DNA from 4 places in the Photobacterium kishitanii genome. Region 1 is predicted to be linked to each of the others. Evidence: predicted binding sites of a transcription regulator. Region 1 holds the regulator's gene; each other region holds the start of a gene.
The links. The regulator CRP, encoded in region 1, controls carbon source genes, mostly activating them, when cyclic AMP is high. The targets are predictions, from matches to a motif close to TGTGANNNNNNTCACA.
Positions count from the first base shown of each region.

Region 2: a site for CRP is predicted at 1,226-1,241, ahead of PPBDW_RS06280 (NupC/NupG family nucleoside CNT transporter). Genes of this name have one in related genera too.
Region 3: a site for CRP is predicted at 1,188-1,203, ahead of PPBDW_RS12925 (NupC/NupG family nucleoside CNT transporter). Genes of this name have one in related genera too.
Region 4: a site for CRP is predicted at 949-964, ahead of mlc (sugar metabolism global transcriptional regulator Mlc). Genes of this name have one in related genera too.

Region 1 covers NZ_LN794352.1:305,848-308,059, forward strand. The annotation lists gene PPBDW_RS01605 (DUF1338 domain-containing protein) at 1-517, shown strand, start outside; gene PPBDW_RS01610 (hypothetical protein) at 588-782, opposite strand; gene crp (cAMP-activated global transcriptional regulator CRP) at 965-1,597, opposite strand; gene PPBDW_RS01620 (OsmC family protein) at 1,980-2,212, shown strand, end outside.
Region 2 covers NZ_LN794352.1:1,317,963-1,320,174, forward strand. The annotation lists gene PPBDW_RS06280 (NupC/NupG family nucleoside CNT transporter) at 1-994, opposite strand, end outside; gene PPBDW_RS06285 (MltF family protein) at 1,639-2,212, opposite strand, start outside.
Region 3 covers NZ_LN794352.1:2,767,990-2,770,201, reverse strand. The annotation lists gene prfC (peptide chain release factor 3) at 1-158, opposite strand, end outside; gene PPBDW_RS12930 (TatD family hydrolase) at 327-1,130, shown strand; gene PPBDW_RS12925 (NupC/NupG family nucleoside CNT transporter) at 1,347-2,212, shown strand, end outside.
Region 4 covers NZ_LN794352.1:2,084,937-2,087,148, forward strand. The annotation lists gene mlc (sugar metabolism global transcriptional regulator Mlc) at 1-855, opposite strand, end outside; gene queE (7-carboxy-7-deazaguanine synthase QueE) at 1,139-1,807, shown strand; gene asnS (asparagine--tRNA ligase) at 2,069-2,212, shown strand, end outside.

The sequences.
Region 1 (2,212 bases):
CTTTATTAGTGAATTACAGTTAGGCGGCTGTTCGGCCGAATTGCAACTTGCAGTGCGCGGTTTATTAGATCAGGTCGATGATGATTATTTTCGCCAGCCTGATTTTGTTTATGGCGGTCGTCCATGGCAACTTGATTTTGCAACCTATCAATTTTTAGCGGCTGAAAGTGAGTATGCAGCTTGGGTTGCGGCGCACGGTTTTGGTGCTAATCATTTTACGGTAAGTATTAATCAGCTCGAGCAATTTACTTGTTTAGAAGAGGTAAACCATTTATTGCGTCATAACCAGTTTGTGATTAATCAGACAGGCGGAGACATAAAAGGTGATGCGACGGTAATGTTAGAGCAATCGGCAACGATGGCTGATGAGGTTGGGGTTAGTTTTCGAGATGGGGTTTATAAGATCCCTGGTGGATTTTACGAGTTTGCTAAACGCTATCCACAACCGAATGGTGAATTGTATAGCGGCTTTGTTACTGCCTCGGCGGATAAAATATTTGAAAGTACCAATAGTTAACTGAGTACTTGATAGTGAAAATGGCAGTAATAACAACAGCACTTAGTTACATCAGTGCTGTTATTGCTAGCTAGTTATCTAGTGGTGAACCCCAAACGCCTGATTCATCCGCTGGGCAGCGACGTAATCCTGTTTGTTGTTCAAGGTAGCAACGGCTATCGCTAAACCCTGTCATTTCAATGGTTGTGGGCTGGTTAGTTAACACCCCTGGTACGGTGGTGAAACTGTTAGTAGAAAAGCGTTCAATATCCATATTGACCATCATTGATTAAGAAATCCATTTGTAATCGAAATGTAGCATGAATGAATGTGATTACAAATTAAAATTTAACCGTAATACTAACTCCGTCAATGTTTGTTTTATGGTGCTATTTAGAGATAGTCGAGATCAAAAAAAACCGCAGGTATAAGCTGCGGTTTCATCGGCGATTAAGGTACGACTAATAATTAGCGTGTACCGTAAACCACGATTGTTTTGCCGTGAGCAGAAATAAGATTTTGCTCTTCAAGCATTTTTAAAATACGACCCACTGTTTCGCGAGAACAACCTACGATCTGGCCAATTTCTTGACGAGTGATCTTAATTTGCATGCCATCTGGGTGTGTCATTGCATCGGGTTGTTTTGCAAGATTAAGTAACGTCTGTGCAATACGACCTGTTACATCAAGGAATGCAAGATCACCTACTTTTTGACTTGTCACTTGTAAACGACATGCCATTTGAGCAGATAGACGCATTAGAATATCTGGATTAACTTGAATTAACTGACGGAATTTCTTAAATGAAATTTCTGCAACTTCACAAGGGCTTTTGGCACGAACCCAAGCTGTACGCTCTTGGTCTTCTTCGAACAAGCCGAGTTCACCAATAAAGTCACCCTGATTTAGGTAAGAAAGGATCATTTCCTTACCTTCTTCATCCTTGATTAATACAGCAACAGAACCCTTCACGATGTAATACAAAGTTTCTGCTTTTTCACCAGCGTGAATTAACGTGCTCTTTGATGGATATTTGTGAATGTGACAATGGGAAAGAAACCACTCTAAAGTTGGATCTGTCTGCGGTTTACCTGGAACCATATTACTAACTTCCTCTGCATATGTTGCCCAACAATATGTTCTGTGAAGATAACTCAACAAAACTGTTTGCTGGCGGGGTTATTCACTCAGCTGCTGGGCTGCAAGCTAACTTGAACTTGTTAAGATTGTATCCTTTTTTTAGGGTTTTTTCTTGATATTGATCTAGCTGACTCGCTCATTTATGAGAGATAAGTGTGCACATGATCACATCGTTGTGAGTTAGTCACCAAAAGCATAGTTTTAATGTGGGTTTGTTAGTTAATTTGGGTGGTTTAAATATGCAACGTAATTAGCATTAGCCGGAATAAATAGCGTTTACATTGATGAGATTATCAACAAAAATAGAGTTAATATCTGAATAATATAGCCAAAGGAGATAGAGATGCAGTCACGAGTAAAGTGGGTTGAAAATATGACTTTTGTTGGTCAGTCATCATCAGGCCATAGTGTTGTTTTAGATGGTAATGGTGGTGATAAAGCACCAAGTCCGATGGAATTAGTGTTAATGGCCGCTGGTGGTTGTAGCTCGGTTGATGTTGTGAGTGGATTACAAGATTTACAACAGCAGATCACTGGCTGTGAAGTGAATATCTCTGCTGAGCGTCGTGAGCAAGC
Region 2 (2,212 bases), 1.0 Mb from region 1:
ATAAGCTACCCATTTGTTTTTGTAGATCCATCATTGCAACAAATTCATTAGTAACAAGTTTGGTCGCCATGATACTACCAGCTTGTAATGCTTCATGAGCAGGTACGCCCATTAGCCATGCGACAGGGTAGAACAAGTAACCGATTATGTTTTGGAAACTGATACCAAAAGCAGCACTAAAGCCAGCATTAATCATGGAGATTAAGGCAATGAAACCAATAAGCATTGCTGCAACAATAACCGCAACTTTAAAGCCCATTAAGATGTATTCACCTAGCATTTCAAAGAAAGTTAATGTTTCGCCACTTTCTGCTGCCATCATCTCATCAATATCCATTTCAGCTTCATGATCATAAGGATTGATAATGGAAAGAATGATAAAGGTGCTAAACATGTTAAGGAACAATGCCGCTACAACATATTTAGGATCGATAAGTTTCATGTATGAGCCGACGATAGACATCGAAACTGTCGACATTGCCGTTGCTGCAAGGGTATACATACGGCGTTCAGACATACCGCCTAAAATATTCTTATAAGTAATAAAGTTTTCAGACTGTCCAACCATTAATGCACTGATCGCGTTAAATGATTCTAGTTTACCCATACCGTTAACTTTAGAGAGTAAAAAGCCTAGAGCTTTGATGATATATGGCAATACTTTTATATGTTGTAAAATACCAATTAATGCAGAAATAAATACAATTGGCATCAATACACTAAGGAAGAAGTTAAAATCATTATTATTCGATAAATTACCGAACACAAAATTAGTACCCTCTGCTGCAAATGCAAGCAAGCCATTAAAGGCATCAGCAAACTCTTTAACAATACCTGTACCAGCTGAAGAATTAAGTAGGAAGTAAGCTAATGCTAATTCAATAATAAGCAGTTGAATAATATATCGATATTTAATGTTTTTTCGGTCATTACTGGCGAGTAAAGCTAATACTGCAATAACGACTAGCCCGAGTATAAAGTGTAGATAGACCATATTGGATTGTGCTCAGTGTGATTATTATCTGTTTATGCGGTTATGCTGAACGATTTCATTCTTAGATAAAGTGATATATATCGCACTTTTAATCCAGTGGTTTTTTTTGTAATTGACAAGAACTAATTTCTCAAATTTACGCAATCGCTTGCTATTTATTTGAATCTGACTATTGAAAATGTTAAAAAATGATTTTTATCGTCTGTGTGAATTATTATAACTGAACGTTTTTGTGACTTAATTCTCATTAATTGTCGTTTTTAAGCTATTTTGTTTAATTATTATCGTAGGTTATGAGTGATATTTGTTGTAACTAAGGGGTTGGGTTTGAAATTGTGATAGCGCTATTTCACAGGGTTGGATTGATTTACAGTACTAATATTACAATTTAATATTGGAAATGTGAGTGCTGATTAGTAGTAGCTGTAATTTACATTAAAGATAAAAAATAGGATGATATTTGTTCTATTCATATTTTTATTGGTAGCGTAATGAAAAAGTCATCTAAAAACCGTAAATTATGGTATTTCCAGAAACAAGATCGTCGCACGAAGCATTTATCTTCACCTAACTTAAAAGCATAATATAATACTGAGTGTGAAGTTATGCTTTTAATAACTTATATGATACTGCTGTGATAGTCGTTATTTGAATAATACTGAAGCATCAAATCGATACGGTGGAATAAACGGTCGAATACCTGAATCGCGAAAGCGTTTTAGTTTCATTATTTGCTTATAAACAATAAAGTAACGATTAATATTATTAACATAGACAATAGGCTGTATCCCAATGTGTTTGCGAGTAATAAGTTCAACATTATTAAACCAAACATCAGGGTTATAGCCTTGTTCTTTTGCATATCGACGCATTTTATTAATATTTCCTGGGCCTGCATTATAAGCGGCTAATGAAAGATAGATTTTATTATCATAATCTATATCATCACTACTAAAATATTGATCTTGCAGGTAACGCATATATTTTATACCAGCATGAATATTATTCGTTGAGGTATAAATGTTAGGGATATCAACATTAGGATCACGTGCAGTACTGGGTAATATTTGCATGATTCCTACAGCACCTTTGTTGGATACTTTATGTTGATTAAGGCCAGATTCTTGGAATCCTTGCGCCATTAACATTAAGTAATCAAAATCATATTGCTTTGAATAGCGAAAGAAAATATGTGATAGTTTTTCCATTCTATCGATA
Region 3 (2,212 bases), 2.5 Mb from region 1:
TGGTTAGAACCACGACCTTTTACTGTACCAGCTTTTTGGATCGCGTTTCCGAACAACAATACTTTTTCAGTAATGGTGGTTTTACCCGCATCGGGGTGGGAGATAATAGCGAAAGTACGACGTTTAGATACTTCGCCCTGAAACTGTGTTAGCGACATTAGCATGTTCTTTTTGAATGGAGTGCATTATCCGCTATTGTCGCTGATTTTACCCTTAGACTCAATCTAGCCGCAGTGAGAATTACCAACAAAGATAAAGAATGACGTGTTTGACGGTTAATTTGAGTAATATTAACCATAATACTTGCCCTAATAGAGACTCAAAGTATGTCCGTAGTAACTAATCATTCAGTCATAATAGATAGCCATTGCCATTTTGATTTCGCTCCGTTTGCAGAAAATCCGCACCAAGCGTGGACACAAGCACAGCAAGCTGGCGTTAAAGCGATGGTTATTCCTACGGTTGGTCGCAGTAATTGGCAGACAGTTTCTGCCTTATGTCAGCAATTCTCAGGCTTATATTATGGGTTGGGTATTCATCCTTTTTTTTACCACCAACATAGTTCTGAGGTTGTTGCTGAATTAACAGCACAGCTTGCTGAAGCAAAAGAAGATGATCGTTGTGTGGCTGTGGGAGAGTGTGGGTTAGATTTTGCAGTAGCTGGCGCTCAGCGAGAGCAACAACTTGAATGGTTACGAGCACAATTGCAATTAGCCAATAGCTATAAGCTACCTGTAATTTTGCATTGCCGTAAAGCTTTTCCTGAATTGGTGCAGTTACTTCGCCAACATCCACCCATGGCGGGAGGTGTTTATCATGGTTTCAGTGGCAGTTACCAGCAAGCTACTCAGCTTGTTGATCTTGGTATCAAAATTGGAGTTGGTGGCACAATTACCTATAGCCGAGCTCACAAAACGCGTACAACAGTCGCGAAATTGCCGTTATCAGCATTATTGTTGGAAACCGATGCACCTGATATGCCTGTCGCAGGTTATCAAGGTCAGCCGAATCGACCTGAGCGGTTAGTCGATATTGCGATGGTACTGGCTGAAATTAGAGCTGAGGATTATGCACAAGTCGCACAGGTCACAACCTTAACAACGGCTGAATTATTTCAAATAAAGCTGTGATTCTGCTGCCAAAGCCAAACGTTTGCGCTAACCGTTTACATTGCCATACCTCTTATGTGTGATTCCGATCACAATAGCGAATTCTAATACATCAAGTTTCCTCATAAACTGTGATCTTGGCATTACATCATCACCAACTCCATGAGTATAATGCGCCAACTCTTAAAGAGCCGAACTGTCAAGACGCCAAAACTTAACTATAGGATTCCATAAATCATGAGCCTGCTAATGAGCCTTGTTGGGATGGTGGTACTGCTACTAATTGCTGTACTACTTTCTGATAACCGTAAAGCGATCAATCTACGTACTGTTGGTGGCGCATTTGCTATCCAATTCCTGTTGGGTGCATTTGTACTCTATGTACCGGTAGGCCGTGATGTGCTGTATGGTATGTCACAAGCAGTTGCTAACGTTATTGCTTACGGTAATGACGGTATTAATTTCTTGTTCGGCGGCCTAACCTCAAACAAGATGTTTGAAGTGTTCGGTGGTGGCGGTTTCGTTTTCGCCTTGCGTGTTCTGCCAGTTATCGTGTTTTTCTCTGCTCTTATTAGTGTGTTGTACTACTTAGGTATCATGCAGGTTGTTATCAATATTCTTGGTGGCGGTCTACGTAAAGTACTGGGTACATCACATGCAGAATCAATGTCTGCAACAGCGAATATCTTTGTTGGTCAAACAGAAGCACCTTTAGTTATTCGTCCATTCGTACCTAAGATGACTCAATCTGAGCTATTTGCAGTAATGTGTGGTGGTTTGGCGTCAGTTGCTGGTGGTGTACTAGCAGGTTATGCACAAATGGGTGTACCACTAGAGTACTTGATTGCGGCGTCATTTATGGCAGCACCAGGTGGTCTACTATTCGCAAAAATCATCAAGCCAGAAACTGAGCAGCCAATTGAGCAGCTAGGCGACAATGTTGATGAAGCTGAAGAAAAACCAGCAAACATTTTTGATGCTGCAGCTGCAGGTGCATCATCAGGTATGCAACTAGCACTAAACGTTGGCGCAATGCTACTAGCGTTCATCGGTCTAATTGCACTAGTAAACGGTATGTTAGGTGGTATCGGCGGTTGGTTCGG
Region 4 (2,212 bases), 1.8 Mb from region 1:
CGTGTGCCCTTCTTGTAAACGGACTAATGTTTGCTCCAATACCGCAGATAAACTCGCAACCGTCTCTAAACATCCATGATTACCGCAAAAACAGCGTTTACCATAAGGTTTAATCTGAATATGTCCAAGCTCACCAATATTACCAGTACGGCCTTGAAGCACAGTATCATCTAAAATAATCCCCGCTCCAACACCGTGATGCACTGATACTAAAATAGAATTTGATATACCTCGTGAATTACCAAACAACTTTTCGGCTAAAGCCCATGAACGAGTATCATTGCCGACAAATACTGGTAACCCTGTCGCCTGATGAATGACATCACTCAATGGTAAGTTTTTTATGGTGTAATGCGGCATCTGTAACACAATACCTTCAGCTGCATTCACTAACCCTGGTAATGAAACGGCAATTGCTGAAATACGATCAAGAGCACTGACGTGATTGGCAAAAAAAACATTAATTTCAGTCAATAATTTAGCAACGACATCATCTTGCTCTAATTGCTTAATATTTTGACGTTCTTCAACTAATATATCACCACTCAATGAATGCAAGGCGATGGTTAAATAGCCTCTGCCCAATCGGATTGATAAAAACTGCCAACCCTCATTAGCAGGAACTAGTCCTATTGCAGGTCGTCCTCGACTAGTAGATTCTTGATATTGTGTCTCTTTTATCAAATGCGCTTCGATTAATTCACGGGTGATTTTTGTAATACTTGCGGGTGCTAATTGACTACGCTTAGATAATTCAATCCGCGAAATAGGTCCGTAGAGATCAATAAGTTTATATACGCTCCCGGCATTATTTCTTTTAATATGATCAATATGACCTGGCTGAGCGACGTACATGTCGATACTCCTAGGGGAAAACAGTGATAAATATCATTTAGTTTCTAATTTTTTTACTTTGCGAACTAATTGTGAAGTGTCTTGTACTCAGGACGTGACAGGCGTCACGAGGAATCCTTAAAGACTTCCGCTTTCGCTTCTGACATAATAATAAATCGACATTTCGTCGAGTATAAATTCGACTAGCAAATTTAATCTCTGCACGTACTTTTACTAAACGGCATTTATTATGATGTCTAAATTGTAATGACAAGAGTAGCAGTAAGAGAATACGAGGTTCCACGTGTACAAAATAAATGAAGTCTTCGAAACCATTCAAGGTGAAGGTGTATTCACCGGCGTCCCAGCTATTTTTGTTCGTTTACAAGTCTGCCCTGTTGGTTGTTCATGGTGTGATACTAAACAAACATGGGCAGCTGAACCTGAAGATTTAGTCAGCGTTGAACGCATCATGGTAAAAACAGAAGACTCTCCACTTTGGACACAACTTGATGCTAATGGCGTTGTCGATCTATTAATAAAGCAAGGCTATACAGCCAAACACGTGGTAATCACTGGTGGTGAGCCTTGCATCTATGATCTACGTCCGCTCACTGCTGCATTAGAGACAGCAGGCTTTAATTGTCAAATTGAGACCAGTGGTACTTCAGAGATCTTAGCCAGTGATAATACTTGGGTTACGGTATCACCAAAAATAAATATGAAAGCAAAATTGCCAGTATTAACATCTGCTTTAGCTCGTGCTAACGAAGTTAAACACCCAGTTGGTACTCATAAAGATATTGATCAATTAGACGCTCTGCTAGCAACGGCAACATTACGTAACGATGTTACTATCGCCTTGCAGCCTATCAGCCAAAAGCCACGCGCAACTGAATTATGCATTTCAACTTGCATTACCCGTAACTGGCGTTTATCAATCCAAACTCATAAATATTTAGCGATTGCTTAACACCAACTCATTACTCACCATAATGTAGTTCAACAAATAATAGTGCAATGATAAGACTTAGTTTGCTTATCATTGCCAAAATGATCATTTCTTAACCAACCCCATGTATAAATTACCTCTTTCCCACATCAATTTATCAATCTAATGAGATCAATGCTTGATGCTTGACGTAAGAAAGGTAATATTACTTATACAACGATATCTTTAAGCACGTAATACTTTAATTCCAAAGTGAGTGCCTAAACGGAGAATGACTTAAACATGACTTACGCGCCTGTAACAGACGTATTAAGCGGTAAGCTAGCAGTTGACAGTGAAATTACTGTCCGTGGCTGGATCCGTTCACGTCGTGATTCCAAAGCTGGAATTTCTTTCCTTGCCATTTATGACGGCTCTTGTTTCGAC